3 regions of the Tardiphaga sp. 862_B3_N4_1 genome follow, and region 3 is predicted to be linked to each of the others. Evidence: predicted binding sites of a transcription regulator. Region 3 holds the regulator's gene; each other region holds the start of a gene.
The links. The regulator LexA, encoded in region 3, represses DNA repair genes until DNA is damaged. The targets are predictions, from matches to a motif close to TGTTCNNNNTGTGTTCNG.
Positions count from the first base shown of each region.

Region 1 (2,268 bases), 1.4 Mb from region 3:
GAGACGCCTTCGCCATACATGATGTCGAATTCGACCTGCTTGAAGGGCGGTGCCAGCTTGTTCTTCACGACCTTGACGCGGGTCGAGTTACCAACGACCTCGTCGCGCTCCTTGATCGCGCCGATGCGGCGGATGTCGAGACGGACCGAGGCGTAGAATTTCAGCGCATTACCGCCGGTGGTGGTTTCCGGCGAGCCATACATTACACCGATCTTCATGCGGATCTGGTTGATGAAGATCACCATCGTATTGGATTTGTTGATCGAGGCGGTCAGCTTGCGCAGCGCCTGGCTCATCAGACGAGCCTGCAGGCCGGGCAGCGCGTCGCCCATTTCGCCTTCGAGTTCGGCGCGCGGCACCAGCGCTGCCACGGAGTCGATGATCAGCACGTCCACCGCGCCGGAGCGCACCAGCGTGTCGGCGATTTCCAGCGCCTGTTCGCCGTGATCCGGCTGCGAGATCAGGAGTTCATCGACATTGACCCCCAGCTTGCGGGCATAGACCGGGTCGAGCGCGTGTTCGGCGTCGATGAAGGCGCAGATGCCGCCCTTCTTCTGGGCTTCCGCGGCGCAATGCAGCGCCAAAGTCGTCTTGCCCGAGGATTCCGGTCCGTAGATCTCGATCACGCGGCCCTTGGGCAGCCCGCCGACGCCGAGCGCGATATCGAGGCCGAGCGAGCCCGACGAAATCACCTCGATATCCATCGACCGGTCGTTCTTGCCGAGCTTCATCACCGAGCCCTTGCCGAACTGGCGCTCGATCTGGGAGAGCGCGGCCGACAGGGCCTTGGTCTTGTCCATGGAGGATCCTTCAACGATACGCAGGGCAGTCGGAGTGGTAGCCATTGATCTAGCTCCTTATGAAGGGATTCGCGACAGGACAAACGGCAAGCGCCAAAGGATGGCGGCGCTGTTCGGGTTGAAAACAATGTACCCTATCTGTTCTATGTTCGCAATATGTTCTTTTGGGAATTTCGGTACTGGCCTGTTTCCGACCGCAGTGGCCTACTTTGAGAACGGCGCTGGCCTACTTTGATTCTTGGAGTGTTCGATGTCCGATACGGTGGGCGATCTATTCGACCGTTGGGAGAAGGTTTGGCACGAGTGCCAGTACGATTTAATTCCGAACTGCGTGGGATCGCATTACATCCGGCATGACGAAAAAGGTGACCGAACCGTCACTCAGGACGCCTACGCGACTGAATTAATGACGGTGCACAAAGAGCGGCCCGGGACGCGCGTCGTAGTCTACGACCATTCCTTCACGGATGACCGCGCGTGGTTTCGATTTGCGTTCGTCTGGCCCGATCCGGCGAGTGGTGAGCAGCGCAGCCGGGCGGGGATGCAGAGCTATCGGATCGAGGACGGCAAACTTGCCGAAACATGGATCACGCTGCTGGCCTTGGGCACCACATGGGCCGATGAGCCACAAGAGCGCTGGACCGTCCGTCGAGCATAAGAAAAGGGCGGCCTCTTTCTTAACCCGCTACGACTTCTTGAAAAGTGCAGGCTTCGGAGTAATCGATTCCCAAAGGCCCGTGATTTGCCTACAGGCTGCGCGTATGTCGCGTAGCCTGACGGCATGGTCTGGCGCTGGGCCAATTCGCTCACCGAGTCGGACATCCGCGACGAAGCAGACGTTTCGCTGCATCCCGAGCGGGCGGAATCTGGTCAGGTAGTCATCACCTGAAGTTGCCCCTTTTGCTTCGAGTGCCGGATTGATGAAGAAACTCACGACCATCATTCACTTCATCTGGGCAATCTCTGCGGTTACATTGGGTATGACAATCGGCGCTCTGTACGGGTGGGAGCATCAAGGGTGGATTGGTGCCATCGCCCTTGGCTTCGTTGGATTCTGTTTCGGCACGCTTGCTGCGGCTTCCCCTCAAATGGTCCTGCAAATCCTTCGCTAGCCTCAATGGCCTGGTTCGACAACGGCAGCGGCCCGATTGGGACTCATCGAGCCACTTTTGAACCTTCCTGCGCGTTTCCCGCACAACAGGATGTCCGCATCGCTCATGCGTTCAATCCGACATGGGAAGGTCACACGCCGTGAAGACGATCGCACTGCTCTCCGCCGCTGCCCTGTTGCTCGTCGAACTCAGCGGCGCGATGCCGAGGTCGAGCGTGGGTGGCCCGATGACCATCATGCTGATCATGTTTATCGCCATGCTGGCGGTGGGAATTCACGAGGCCTGGACAAAGAAGCACGGCCCGCTTGGATGGATCGCGAGCATTGTCGCTTCGGTCATCGGCGGCTTCGTGGCGG
Region 1 is NZ_JBPWQB010000001.1:3,441,141-3,443,408, forward strand. It holds gene recA (recombinase RecA) at 1-845, opposite strand, end outside; gene AB8B02_RS16375 (nuclear transport factor 2 family protein) at 1,051-1,458, shown strand; gene AB8B02_RS16380 (hypothetical protein) at 1,721-1,912, shown strand; gene AB8B02_RS16385 (hypothetical protein) at 2,052-2,268, shown strand, end outside.
Region 1: a site for LexA is predicted at 947-964, ahead of recA (recombinase RecA). Genes of this name have one in related genera too.

Region 2 (2,268 bases), on a different contig from region 3:
CGGCAGGATCATGCCATAGGCGACGACGACCGCAGCCTCGGCCTCATGCGACCGGAACTCGACTTCCGCCTCCGGCGTCCGCAGCGTCTTCGGCGTGAACACGGGAATGCCGAGCCGTTCCGCCTCGCGCGCCACCGGCGTCGGCTGCAGCTTCATGCCACGGCCGGCGGGCTTTGCTTCGCGGGTATAGACGGCGACGATCTCATGGCCATGGGCCACGAGTTCGAGCAGCGTCGGCACCGCGAAATCCGGCGTGCCCATGAAGATCAAACGAAGCGACATAGGTCGGAGCCGATCTGTTGCAGCGTTGCGCGGAGAAACCTACTCCGCGCGCTTGGCGAGCTTGGTGAACTTCTTCAGCACACGATCGCGCTTCAGCTTGGAAAGGTAATCGACGAACAGCACGCCATTGAGATGGTCGATCTCGTGCTGAATGCAGGTCGCGAACAGGCCAGAGGCCTCTTCCTCGATGGTCTTGCCGTCGAGGTCCATATAGCGAATCCGCACCGTCGCCGGACGTTCCACTTCCTCGTAATATTCGGGAATCGACAGGCAGCCCTCTTCATAGACCGAGAGTTCTTCCGAGGCCGAGATGATCTCCGGATTGATGAAGACGCGCGGCTTCTTGCCGTCCTCCTCATCGTCCTTCTTGGCGATGTCCATGGTGATCAGCCGCAGCGGAACCGCGATCTGGATCGCCGCCAGCCCGATCCCGGGTGCGTCGTACATCGTCTCGAACATGTCGTCAGCGAGCTTGCGCACCTCCGACGTCACCTTCTCGACAGGTTTGGAGATCAGCCGCAACTGTTTGTCGGGCAGGATAATGATTTCACGAATGGCCATGGCGGCGATTTAATCTGCGCGCCGGTCCGGGTCAATCCGCTGGAAAAGCTGGACTTTGAAGGACGTTAACTCCCCGCTAACCATGAAAATTAAGGCGCGGTTAACGATGCCGGTTAAGGTCTGCTTAACCATATTTCTTAGGCTTGGGTTAACCAGGAAAATTCATCTTGCATTAACCATAAATGTTCCCTCTTCGTTCGCATGACCGACCGAATCGGCTACAAGGATGGGATGAACGAGATTCTTTTCATGATCGGCGACATGCCGGTCACCGCCGGCGTGGCATTGATGGGCTTTAGTGCTCTGGCGCTGGGTTTGCTGCTCGCCATCGCCATCATCATCGCTCGCTCCGGTAGCCGCGGCGCCGCCATGGCCATGGCCCAGGCGATCCGCGCCGACGAACTGGAAGAACGCCTCAGCGAAGTGCTGAAAGCACAGAACGAAGCCACCGGCCGCGTCGACGCCATGGGCCAGGCCTTGGCAGGCCGTCAGGCCGACATGGCACGCGCGGTGTCCGAGCGACTGGACTCCGTGACCCATCGCGTCGGCCAATCCATGGAACAGACCACGCGCAACACCATGGAAAGCCTGAGCGCGCTGCATGAGCGCCTGGGCATCATCGACAACGCCCACAAGAATCTCACCGACCTCACCTCGCAGGTGACGACCTTGCGTGACGTGCTCGCCAACAAGCAGTCGCGCGGCGCCTTCGGTCAGGCGCGGATGGAAAGCATCGTCAAGGACGGCATGCCGAGCGGCGCCTATGCGTTCCAGCACACGCTGTCGTCGGGTAAGCGGCCGGATTGCGTGATCTTCCTGCCGGACCAGCGCCCGCTGTGCATCGACGCAAAATTCCCGCTGGAAGCCGTCACGGCGCTGCATGACGCACGCAGCGACGACGAGAAGAAATACGCGGCGCAGCGCTTGCGCGCCGACGTGATGAAGCATGTTACCGACATCGCCGAGAAGTATCTGGTGGCCGGCGAGACGCAGGATACGGCGCTGATGTTCGTGCCGTCGGAATCCGTCTATGCGGAAATCCACGACGGTTTCGACGACATCATCCAGAAAGCCTATCGCGCCCGCGTCGTCTTGGTGTCGCCGTCGCTGCTGATGCTGGCGATCCAGGTAATGCAGCAGATCCTGAAGGACGCGCGGATGCGCGACGCCGCCGACCAGATCCGCACCGAGGTACTGAATCTGGGCGACGACCTCACCCGGTTGCGCGATCGCGTGATGAAGCTGCAGACGCATTTCGGGCAGGCCAATGAGGACGTCCGCCAGATCCTGATTTCCGCCGACAAGATCGAAAAGCGCGCCGGCCGCATCGAGGAACTGGATTTCAGCAAAAGCGAGCCGGCGGCCGAGATAGCCCCGGCCATCGCGAAGACCGCCGCCCCCGACATGTTCGCGCCGCTGCCGCGC
Region 2 is NZ_JBPWQB010000002.1:2,332,252-2,334,519, reverse strand. It holds gene fmt (methionyl-tRNA formyltransferase) at 1-282, opposite strand, end outside; gene def (peptide deformylase) at 322-843, opposite strand; gene AB8B02_RS28270 (DNA recombination protein RmuC) at 1,075-2,268, shown strand, end outside.
Region 2: a site for LexA is predicted at 1,027-1,044, ahead of AB8B02_RS28270 (DNA recombination protein RmuC). Genes of this name have one in related genera too.

Region 3 (2,268 bases):
GACAACACGGCCTCGCTCGGCTTGCATGAGAGCTTCGGCTTTGCCCGCGTCGGCTTGCTGCCCGGCGTCGCCTATCGCTCCGGCCGCTGGGCCGACACGATCATGGTTCAGCGCTCGCTGGCGACCGGCTCCACGACTCCGCCGCCGCCCATTGGGCGCGTGACGTCCGCGTAGCCCAAGCGACCGCGGAAGCATTTTCCATGTCCGTCGAGGATCGACGACTGGTGAGGAACAGCCTCCTCAAACCTCACTCAACGTGCGTTCTGTTGACGGCAAATTAAGCATTGCAGAACACATATGGAACATATAGTGTTCGTTCATGATTTGTTTCGAGATTCTGTGGCTTTGAGTAGTTTGAGAGTGCCCGAACTCGCGCAACCGATCTTCGAACGATCGTCTCAGGATTGAGACTCACCGTTCGAAGGCCCTTTGAAACGCACGCGGCGGCCGACACCGTCAACTGAGGATGGCTTCAGATGCTCACGCGCAAACAATACGAACTCCTGCGATTCATCGATCAACGGCTGAAGGAAGCCGGCGTCCCGCCGTCCTTCGACGAGATGAAGGATGCGCTCGACCTGCGCTCGAAGTCCGGCATCCATCGTCTGATCACGGCGCTGGAAGAACGCGGCTTCATACGCCGTCTGCCCAACCGCGCCCGTGCCATCGAAGTCATCAAGCTGCCAGAGCTCGGCGCGCCGGTCACCGGCGGCACCGGGCGCCGCGGCTTCACGCCCAGCGTCATCGAAGGCACGCTTGGCAAGGTGCGTTCGGCCGCCAGCATCGCCAGCAACAGCGGCGATGATGACAATGGCCGCACGGTTGCCATCCCGGTCATGGGCCGGATCGCGGCAGGTACGCCGATCGAGGCGCTGCAGACCCGCAGCCACACCATCAGCATGCCCGCCGACATGCTCGGCTCCGGCGAACATTACGCGCTCGAAGTGCGCGGCGATTCCATGCAGGACGCCGGCATTCTCGATGGCGACACGGTGCTGATCCAGCGCAACGAAAGCGCCGACACCGGCGACATCGTGGTGGCCCTGATTGACGACGAGGAAGCCACGTTGAAGCGCTTCCGCCGCCGCGGCGCGTCGATCGCGCTAGAGCCAGCGAACGACGCTTACGAAGTTCGCATCCTGCCGCCTAACCGGGTGCGCATTCAGGGCAAGCTGATCGGCCTGTATCGCCGCTACTGAGATTTGCGCCTCGGCGGATTACTGATCTTCGGGTTGAAGATCGGCTTCCGCCGGCGTCGCATCCACCGGCCGATTTTGTGGCGTACGACTGTTCGGGATCAGATCGTGCTGGGGCTCATCAGGAATGGCGCGCGACCACGGACGGTCCAAGCCCCGTGGCCGGACGGCATCGATGGTAAAGCCGTTCGCAGTTCGGTGCAGGCTCACCGCGCCATTTCGTTGCAAGCGATCCTGATCGATCACCAGCGCCCTGCAATCCCTCGGCGATTGTCGCGCCGTGACGATGAGCGCCGCTTTCTCGCAATCATCTGCGAAGGCATCCGGCTGTAAGACCAGCGCCACCAAAGCCCCATCGGCCAGCGCCGTGATGCACCCGTCGCGGTCGCAGGACACACCGTGGCTGAGGGAGGCATCCGTTGGCAGCCGGGCGTCGGCATCACCGGCAAGCCACTCCTTCGCGAGAAACGCATCCTTGGCGCTGCGCATCATATGCAGGCGCCCCTCCCTGCCCCGTACCGCAACGCTGTGACCGTCACCCGAAATCAGGACATCCGGCTGCTTGACCAGCAACGCCCAGACAATCGAGAGCGCAAGCACACCAAGCCCTGCGAGGCGCAACGGCGTGCGCAGCAATCCCAGCACGATGATGCCGATACTGGCTGATATCAGCGGTCCCGTCCCGAAGGCCGGCATCCGGCCGATGGCGCCGGGCAAGGCTGCCACCCATTGCGTGACGACAATCATCCACTGGATGCCGACATCCATCAGCCGCCAGAACACACCGTCAAAGCCAAACGGCATGGCCACCAAACCGAGAATGCCCGCCGGCATAACCAGTGCCGAGACCACCGGCATCGCCAGGAGATTGGCGACGACGCCATAAGGCGTGACGCGATGGAAATGAAAGGCAGCATAGGGCGTGGTGGCAAGGCCCGCGACCAGCGAAGCCAGTACGAGCATCGCGATCTCGCGTCCGCCCCATAGCGCCACGCGCGCGGTCGCGGAATGATCGGGCGAGGCAAACAGCGCGGGCATGCCTATCTGCACCAATGCGACCAGCCCCAGCGTC
Region 3 is NZ_JBPWQB010000001.1:1,991,829-1,994,096, reverse strand. It holds gene AB8B02_RS09290 (GNAT family N-acetyltransferase) at 1-174, shown strand, start outside; gene lexA (transcriptional repressor LexA) at 477-1,199, shown strand; gene AB8B02_RS09280 (ComEC/Rec2 family competence protein) at 1,218-2,268, opposite strand, start outside.